Regions from separate parts of the Sporosarcina sp. 179-K 3D1 HS genome, predicted to be linked through region 3. Evidence: riboswitches for the same ligand, from Rfam matches in the RefSeq annotation. Region 3 holds a riboswitch; each other region holds the start of a gene.
What was found. A riboswitch is a leader RNA that binds a small molecule or an ion and turns the genes downstream of it on or off. The one in region 3 is predicted to bind thiamine pyrophosphate.
Positions count from the first base shown of each region.

Region 1: linked by a shared signal. The riboswitch ahead of thiC (phosphomethylpyrimidine synthase ThiC) and the one ahead of thiM (hydroxyethylthiazole kinase) in region 3 are both predicted to bind thiamine pyrophosphate.
Region 2: linked by a shared signal. The riboswitch ahead of AB1K83_RS17785 (thiamine phosphate synthase) and the one ahead of thiM (hydroxyethylthiazole kinase) in region 3 are both predicted to bind thiamine pyrophosphate.
Region 4: linked by a shared signal. The riboswitch ahead of thiT (energy-coupled thiamine transporter ThiT) and the one ahead of thiM (hydroxyethylthiazole kinase) in region 3 are both predicted to bind thiamine pyrophosphate.

Region 1 covers NZ_JBFEGI010000001.1:63,671-65,872, forward strand. Annotated here, with positions in the region: gene thiC (phosphomethylpyrimidine synthase ThiC) at 1-1,212, opposite strand, end outside; TPP riboswitch at 1,348-1,464, opposite strand; gene AB1K83_RS00305 (RtcB family protein) at 1,530-2,202, opposite strand, start outside.
Region 2 covers NZ_JBFEGI010000021.1:20,496-22,697, reverse strand. Annotated here, with positions in the region: gene AB1K83_RS17795 (thiazole synthase) at 1-171, opposite strand, end outside; gene thiS (sulfur carrier protein ThiS) at 174-377, opposite strand; gene AB1K83_RS17785 (thiamine phosphate synthase) at 397-990, opposite strand; TPP riboswitch at 1,074-1,182, opposite strand; tRNA gene AB1K83_RS17780 (tRNA-Arg) at 1,405-1,476, opposite strand; gene clpP (ATP-dependent Clp endopeptidase proteolytic subunit ClpP) at 1,695-2,202, shown strand, end outside.
Region 3 covers NZ_JBFEGI010000007.1:5,431-7,632, forward strand. Annotated here, with positions in the region: gene thiD (bifunctional hydroxymethylpyrimidine kinase/phosphomethylpyrimidine kinase) at 1-440, opposite strand, end outside; gene thiM (hydroxyethylthiazole kinase) at 437-1,240, opposite strand; TPP riboswitch at 1,321-1,428, opposite strand; gene AB1K83_RS10440 (DUF3238 domain-containing protein) at 1,564-2,202, shown strand, end outside.
Region 4 covers NZ_JBFEGI010000013.1:68,833-71,034, reverse strand. Annotated here, with positions in the region: gene AB1K83_RS15285 (tryptophan-rich sensory protein) at 1-70, shown strand, start outside; gene thiT (energy-coupled thiamine transporter ThiT) at 312-866, opposite strand; TPP riboswitch at 975-1,078, opposite strand; gene AB1K83_RS15275 (DUF4870 domain-containing protein) at 1,183-1,521, shown strand; gene map (type I methionyl aminopeptidase) at 1,836-2,202, shown strand, end outside.

The DNA of each region.
Region 1 (2,202 bases), on a different contig from region 3:
TTCTTTAATCAAGTGCATCGGGACATGCCCTGGACCTTCAATAATCACTTGCACATCGTGCTTCCATGCAATTTTCGTCAATTCTCCAAGCGTTTCCAGCTCAGCAAATTGCGCTTCGTCATTCGCATCGGCAATGGAGCCCGGACGCAAGCCGTCCCCCAAGGAGAAGGACACGTCATACGTTTTCATAATTTCGCAAATCTCTTCGAAATGGGTATACAAGAAGCTTTCTTGATGATGAATCATGCACCATTGCGCCATGATCGAACCGCCCCTGGATACGATTCCCGTCATTCGGTTGACCGTCAACGGGATATAGCGCAGCAACACACCTGCGTGGATCGTGAAATAATCGACTCCTTGTTCTGCTTGTTCAATCAAGGTGTCGCGAAACACTTCCCATGACAGGTCTTCCACTTTTCCATTGACCTTCTCCAATGCCTGGTAGATCGGGACCGTACCCACCGGCACCGGTGAATTGCGGATGATCCATTCCCGTGTCGTATGGATGTTTTTTCCCGTGGACAAGTCCATGATCGTGTCGGCACCCCACCGAGTCGCCCATGTCATCTTCTCGACTTCTTCTCCGATCGAGGAAGAAACCGCCGAGTTACCAATATTCGCATTAATTTTTACATGGAAATTCCGGCCGATGATCATCGGTTCTGCCTCAGGATGGTTAATGTTGGACGGGATGATTGCCCGTCCCCGCGCCACTTCACTGCGGACAAACTCCGGGTCCAGCCCTTCCCGAATGGCAATGAACTCCATCTCCGGCGTGATGATCCCTTTTCGGGCGTAGTGCATCTGTGTCACATTTTTTCCTTTTTTCGCACGCAACGGTTTCCGTTTCAGAAGGGGGAACTGTTCATCCTCTTTCACTTTCACAGCTATATAGCCGTTGTCCTCTGGCTTTACTTCACGCCCTTCATATTCCTCAACATCACCACGTTCCAAAATCCAGCTTTTCCGAATTTCCGGTAGCCCTTTTCGGATGTCCACTTCATAGCCCGGTTCGGTATACTTCCCGCTTGTGTCATACACACGGAACGGTTCATTCGGAAATTCACCGTCTTCCGTGATGGTCGGCGATAGCTCAATCTCCCGCATCGGTACCCGGATATCGTCCTGTCTCCCTTGGATATACACCTTTTTGCTCGCCGGAAAACAGGAATGGATGTGAATCGGTGTTTCTTCTGCCGCTTTACTCATTGGTCATCGTCCCCTCATCATTTTTTCGGGTGCACCAATGACTCTTGCCATGAGGGAAAGGCGTGCATGAACGCAAAGAGACCGGATCCAATTTGAATCGGACCCGGTCTCCAAAACATACGTCATGTATGCTTTATTAATAAATCGAAACTTCCCCACGCTGGTACGAGCCAGATCAGGTCCAAAGAGTTAGGAAAACTTCAACGCTTTTCCCTCTCAGTCCGGACTCACCGGACACCCCTAGTTCAACACTATGAAATTGTTCGAACAACTCCAGTTTAGCGAAGAATCGGAAAAAGTCAACAACGACTTTGGAATCAATCCTTGTACGGATCGAACTCGTTGGCTCCCGCCATACAGACGCCTATCGGCTTCAACACATGCCTTATATCAATCGTATCTTCATGAGCATCGAGTACGGTTTGCAGTCTCCGGTAGACAAACGGGCTCTCATCGGTGCCGCCACCACGGAGTTCGACGCCAAACCGTTTCACCGCTTTGTCCATCATGTCCTGGGAAATCTGCCCGCCCGTCCGGGTCCGCTTTTTCCAATTCATCTTTCCGGCCGCTTGCGTCCGGCTCATGATCCGACCCGCTCCGTGGACAGTGCTATAGAAGGCGTTTTTATTTTCTGCATTGTCCTTGCCTTGCACAATGACGGAAATGTCCCCCATGCTGCCTCCGATAAATCCAAGTTGTCCCGGTGCGGAAGGCGTCGCCCCTTTCCGGACCACGATGCGCTCTTTGCCGTCATGGATTTCTTTCCATGCGAAATTATGATGGTTATGCACCTCGAACTCGGAGGCTGCTCCGAGGATGGACAGCACTTCATCCATCACATAGTCGCGACCGGCATACGCATATTTCCCGGCAAGTGTCATCGCCCGGTAATACAAATCACCCAATTCACTATCCAGATCGATCAATGTCGGTGCCTGCTCCATGCTTTCACCAGGTGCCCGGTCCGAAAATGCCCGCCCGTTCGCCAAA
Region 2 (2,202 bases), on a different contig from region 3:
TTCCAAGAAGTTCGGTTGCGAAGGTTCAAATATATTCATCCGCCGAACTGCAAAGGTCAGGATTTCTGCTTCCGAAACACGCACCGCTTCCTTTTGGATTTCAAAAGAAGGATATTTTCCTGTCCCGAGCAATAAGCGGGACGAGAAGGTTTTATTTCCGATCTGCAACATGTTTAACCGCCTCCTACAAAGTGGATGATTTCAATCTGATCCCGGTCTTGAATCGGGTGATCATAAGCCTCTTTATTCAAAATCTGTCTATTCAATTCCACAATCAAAATACGGTTGTCGAGTCCTAAATGGTGCAGCAACTGCTGGACATCCCCCACCTCTTTTGGAATCGAACGTTCCATTCCGTTTACTTCGATATTCTTCAACTCACAACGCCTCCTCATTTCATTCAAGCTCCCGCCGGTATTCCCGGACAGCTTGCAATGGATGATCACTATCAAAAATAGAAGACATGATCGCGACACCGGCGACTCCCGACCGGGCCAATTCTGGGAGATGGCTAGGCTGGATCCCGCCAATCGCATAGACCGGAATGGACAAAGCGGTGACGATTTCTTTCAATTCCGCTGTGCCGCGAGCCGGAAGCCCCTCCTTCGAACGGGTGTCATATAAATGACCGTAAAGGACCCAATCCACCCCCTCCTGACTGGCCACGATCGCTTCTTTGGTCGAGTGGACCGATTTGCCGAAGGAAATTTGGGGGAACCGGCTTTTCAACAAGGGAGAGGGGATGCCGTGCCCCGGTATTTGGACTCGTTCGATCCCGCAGACAAGAGCTATATCCATCCGTCCGTGGACAATCAATTTCCTCCGGTCAAATCCGGAATTGTCCATGTGTTCGATCAGCTGAACCAATTCTTGAGCACTTTTGGATTTCTCCCGTAAAATGACGGCATCGACGGAATGTTGGATTGCTAGAAGAACGTCCGCCAGTTCGTGAACAGGAAGCCGGTCATTGGTGACGGCAATCAGTTTCAAACCTCCACCTCCCTCCATACAAAAAAGACCACTTCCCTGGAAGGGTAAGTGGTCTGGAGGTCATCCGCTATGTACAAAGATGCGCCGAAAATAAGCCACTTCCCTCCGCAGGTCCAAACCTGTTCAGGTAATAAGGGTATCGGAGTTGTACTCGTCTCTCAGTCCTTTTCAAGGATTCCCCTAATGGTCAAAATATGTATTCAATTTTGTTGACGCTTTTACCATAGCATGGATTTCATTGGAAGGGAAGGGGGGTCTCAGGAAGTTTAACGGTGGAAAGTTAGGCTATACTAACAGAAGATAGTAAGAAGTCGGTTGGAAAAAGAGGATTATAGATTACATATGCCGAAATAAAAAGACTGGCAGAGAAAATAAAAAAACCCACTTATGTGGATTTCAATCAAAAATATAAAACGCCCTCGGCAGGAATCGAACCCACATTTCAAGAACCGGAATCTTGCGTGCTATCCGTTGCACCACGAGGGCAATGTAAAACGCTACACTCTGTAGCAGACAAATTTCATTATACAATTGATGAGTCAGGAATGCAATACTTTTTTTGTTTTTCCTTTGATTCAGCCGGGTTTTGCTGAGAGCGTTATATTTGACCTTTATTGACCATAATAGGTATGATAAAGGTACAGTTGAAACGGCATCCTGTTTCAGCAGGCCGATCACTTATCCACTTTGAAGGAGGAAATGGAATGAATCTAATACCTACAGTAATTGAGCAGACGAACCGGGGAGAACGTGCCTACGACATTTATTCCCGCTTATTAAAAGACCGGATCATCATGTTGGGAAGCGCCATTGACGATAATGTGGCGAACTCCATTGTCGCACAGCTTCTATTCTTGGAAGCGGAAGATCCGGAAAAAGACGTCTCCATCTATATTAACAGCCCAGGCGGAAGTATTACAGCAGGGATGGCCATCTACGATACGATGCAATTCATCAAGCCGGACATTCAGACGATTTGTATCGGTATGGCAGCGTCCATGGGATCCTTCCTTCTGACAGCCGGGACAAAAGGAAAGCGCTATGCTTTGCCGAATGCGGAAGTCATGATTCACCAACCACTCGGTGGTGCACAAGGGCAGGCGACTGAAATCGAAATCGCTGCGAAACGCATTTTGTTCCTACGCGAGAAATTGAACACGATCCTTTCCGAGCGTACAGGCCAGCCGGTCGAAGTGATTGCGCGCGACACGG
Region 3 (2,202 bases):
CCTGTCAGCACTTCCGCTTCCGGTATGTTCGGCGTGATCACCGTGGCAATCGGGAGGAGCTCTTCCTTCAACGCTAGCACAGCTTCCTGCTGCAAGAGGGAGGCGCCTCCCTTTGCGATCATGACGGGGTCGATGACCAATGCAGGTGGTCCATACATCTGCAATGCCTGTGCGACTGCTGTAATGATGTCAGCCGAAAAGAGCATGCCCGTTTTCACCGCACCGACGGTAAAGTCGTCCAAGACCGCTTTCACCTGAGCAATGACACCACCGACTTCAATCGGATAGACGCCATGCACACCGAGCGTGTTCTGCGCCGTGAGGGCGGTCAGTGCGGATGTGCCGAATACATCCAATTCCTGGAATGTCTTCAGGTCGGCTTGGATGCCGGCACCGCCTCCGCTATCCGAACCTGCAATCGTTAACGCTACTGCTGTCATGATGAGACACCTCCTTGTGGAATGAAATTCTCAATTGTATTTTCTAGTGAAGATAAGCCATTTAGGAAATAAACTGCAAAATCCCCCGGGCCGGTAGCCGTCGCTGCCGCTTGTTCCCCGACTTGTTTATAAAAAGTCAATGCGGTGGCGGCCGCCTCCAACCGCTTTTCATTAGCCACTGCTAAGAAAGCACCTACGACCGAGCTTAATAGGCAACCGACACCAGTTACGCGCGTCATGAGTGGGTGTCCTCCTGTAATGGACAAGACGTCCTGTCCGTCCGTGACAATATCGACCTCCCCGGATACTGCAACGAGGCAATGGTGAGTGGCGGCGACTTGTTTTGCCAATTTCACAACGTCAGCTTCACCCTCTCCGGAATCCACGCCTTTGGATTGCCAATCAGCCCCTGCGATGGCTGCAATTTCTCCGGCATTGCAACGGATGAGCGTGACATCGACTTCTTTCAAAATACGCAGTACGGAATCCTTGCGGAACGCAGTCGCTCCAGCTCCGACCGGGTCCAAGATGACCGGCTTTCCGTGCTCATTGGCACTCTTGCCTGCAAGGATCATCGCCTCGACCGTCACCGCCTTCAACGTACCGATATTAAGGACGGTACAAGAGGAGATTGACGCAATTTCTGCCGCCTCTTCGACCGCGTCCGCCATCACAGGGGAAGCGCCCAAAGCAAGCAAGCCATTCGCCTGGAAGTTGGCCACGACAATATTCGTAATGCAGTGAACGAGAGGCTGCTCCTCCCGTAATTTTTGTAAAAGAGGTTCTGTTGAATTTGACATGAGGATCCACTCCTTTGTTGGAAATAAAAAACGCTTCCTGATCGGATCAGGAAGCGGGCGTGTTGAAAAATGGAATAATCAAAACTACCACTCCACTTCCCTCCGCTGGCTTCAACCAGATCAGGTTCCAAGGGTCCGCATATCCATACGCGTCTCAGTCCTTCTACGGGACTCCCCTAGTGGCGATACATGAAATTTGTTTTCACCCCCACTATAACATAGTTTCAAGCGATGGCAAGGAGGGAATTCATAATAAGATGCCTGACCAGGTTTAGTCTCTTTGAAAACAAGCAAACATGGAGGATAAAGGAGGCTTCGCATCTATGCAGCCACTATTTGAGATTAAGACAGTCTTGCACGAGGCGGACCTGATTTCATTCACATGGAATGACGTCGGCGGACTGTATCGTGTGTATAAAGATGGGACACATCTGTACGAAGGGACGGTGGCCGAATTCAGTGATGGGGATTTCACCCATGCAAAACTCTATACGTACACGATCGAACGGCTGGAAAACGGGGAAGTGGTCGATGTCATCGTCCTTCAAACGTCAGCGTTCGCGGAGGAAAAGAATAAGGAGAATCCACTTCAATCCATCGTCATGACAACCATCGTTGCCAAGACGCAAATCGCATTGTCATGGGAGAAGATAAAAGATATTGAAGAATATCATATTTTACGCAACGGAGTTTATGTAGAAACGGTAAGAAGGAATCGTTATATCGACCGGGATATCTCATTAGATGAACCTTCCACCTACTCCATTCATGCGGAGCGTCCATTGGCACAGTCCGAAGAACAGTTGAATGTCAGTAAATCCATCGTATCTCAAGTGTTTGGTAGCTTGAATCCGTTTGCTACAAAAGAGGAAGCCGAAGTGGAACAGTTTTGGATAACGAAGGAAATTGATCCTCCGAGTCAATTGCTGCTGCCTATCCAAGAGAAGGAACCCCGGAACAAG
Region 4 (2,202 bases), on a different contig from region 3:
TTTGATGACACGGAAGAGTAAACATGGACAAGAAATAGTAAGCCAAGGAACCGAGAGCATAGCAGAATAAAAAATCGCCGTCCCTCCTTCAACTGAAGAAGAATACGGCGATTTTTATCTTTATTCAGCTGAAAACTCCATCTCAATAGATTTCGTGATGGATGTTGTTTATTTTCCTTACAGCGGTGGTCCAAACAACCGCTGAATAAGAACGCAGGCTAAGGTGACCCTTCACGAAAGTGCCTTAATTTCTGCAAAAAACACGCAGAAATACGGCAAATCGAACCCTTCGCTGTTCGATTCGTAATTGATTAATTTCTTTGTAATAGGCGAGGTGCGGAGGTAAATAAGAGTGATGCGACAATTGCAGATAAAATGATAGAGGGGATCATATAAGTCCCGTTATATACAAGTGAATAAAGCCATACCGGCTGATCACCAGCATATTGCGCGAAAAACACCATACCGCCGATGAAGTGAATTAGATAACGAAGAAGCCCCCCGATCACAGTGCCCACAACAATTGCTGCGATCATCGTCCCCTTCTTTCCACTCGCTTGACCACGCAGCACCCAAACAAGCGTCACAGCCGCAAGGCCCACCAAGGAATATGCAAAGAGATAATCAAGCGCAGCTTGCACCGGGTGATAAATTTTAGGGGTCGTTACCAACTGAATAAGTCCACTTAAAAATCCAGTCAACATGCCACCCGCAATGCCCCATCGAAAAGCCATCACAACAATTGGTAGCATAGACAGCGTTATCGATCCCCCTTGCGGCAATGAAAAGCCTACTTGATCCAGCACAAAAGAGATGGAGCCTAATATGGATACTTCCAATAAAAATTGAAGACGTTTTTTATCCAAATGAATTCCTCCTTCCTTGAAAAAATGGTAGGAGGATGTGAGAATGAAAAATAATTATTCCTAGCTAATGAAAAAAGACATCCCGGATAGAACCGGGACATCTATTATGCCAGTTTCCATCCACATCCCTACGCAAGAATGATCTTACAGGTTCAAAGGGTCAGGACAAGTATATGTCCAATCTCAGCCAAGCGGCACCCCTTGTGGTTTTTCATGCAATTGTCCACTCAAGTGTATAGCATTCATAGAAATTAAGCAAGATGATTTCAAGCACTGGAAATTTCTTGTACAATAGAAGCAAGATGGAGGGACGACTATGGCTAATCAAAAATTATTATCCGCATTGTGTTATTTTAGTATATTTTTTTCACCCTTGCTCTTTCCATTGATTGTCTATTTCATTTCCGAAGATTGGGAGGTGAAGCAACATGCAAAACGCTCACTCGTTTCCCATCTCGTTCCTACCGTTTTACTGATAGCCAGCTTCATTCTTTTTTCCTTCTCCATGTTCTCATTCTATGGACCAATGGACGGAAGCATGAACCATTTTGGGTTTTGGCAAATTACACCATTCCTTTTTGTTGCGATTTATGGCCTGCTCTTCCTCGTCATCGTTATCTGGAATATAATCCAAGGCGTCAAAGTACTTAAATGAAGTTTACATTAGGAAGCCAGTGGGAAATATATATATAAAGATGTTGTAGGAAGAAGGCGATGAAGAATGAAAAGATTAATTAAAACTGCGATAAAATGGGCGCCTGTCCTTTACCCGATCGTCCGCAAATTTCTATCCAAAAGAAGCAAATACGGTTCTTCCATCCCTCGAAGATAATGAAAACGCGAGTCCACAAAAAGTGGCCTTGCGTTTTTTTCTTGTTCTACTAGCAAAAGTTTGCGGGCTTTTGGAATTCTGGAATATGTTATAGTATGGTATGGTAACGACTGAACGGTAGAAAGGATTTGTACAGGATGATCGTAAAAAACGAACAAGAAATCGAAGCATTGAAAAAGATAGGGAGAATTGTTGCGGAAATTCGGGAAGAAATGAAGAAAGCAACTGTTCCGGGCATCACAACAAAAGAAATTGATGAGTTGGGCGGCCGCCTCTTTCAAGAGAAAGGAGCCATTTCCGCGCCGATTGACCAATATGATTTCCCGGGCTATACGTGCATCAGTGTCAACAATGAAGTCGCACACGGCATTCCAGGGTCCCGGGTGATCCAGGACGGTGACTTGGTCAATATCGATGTGTCCGGCTCCTATGGTGGGTACTTCGCCGATACTGGAATTTCGTTCGTCGTCGGAACTCCTGATGAAAAGAAACAGAAGCTCTGCG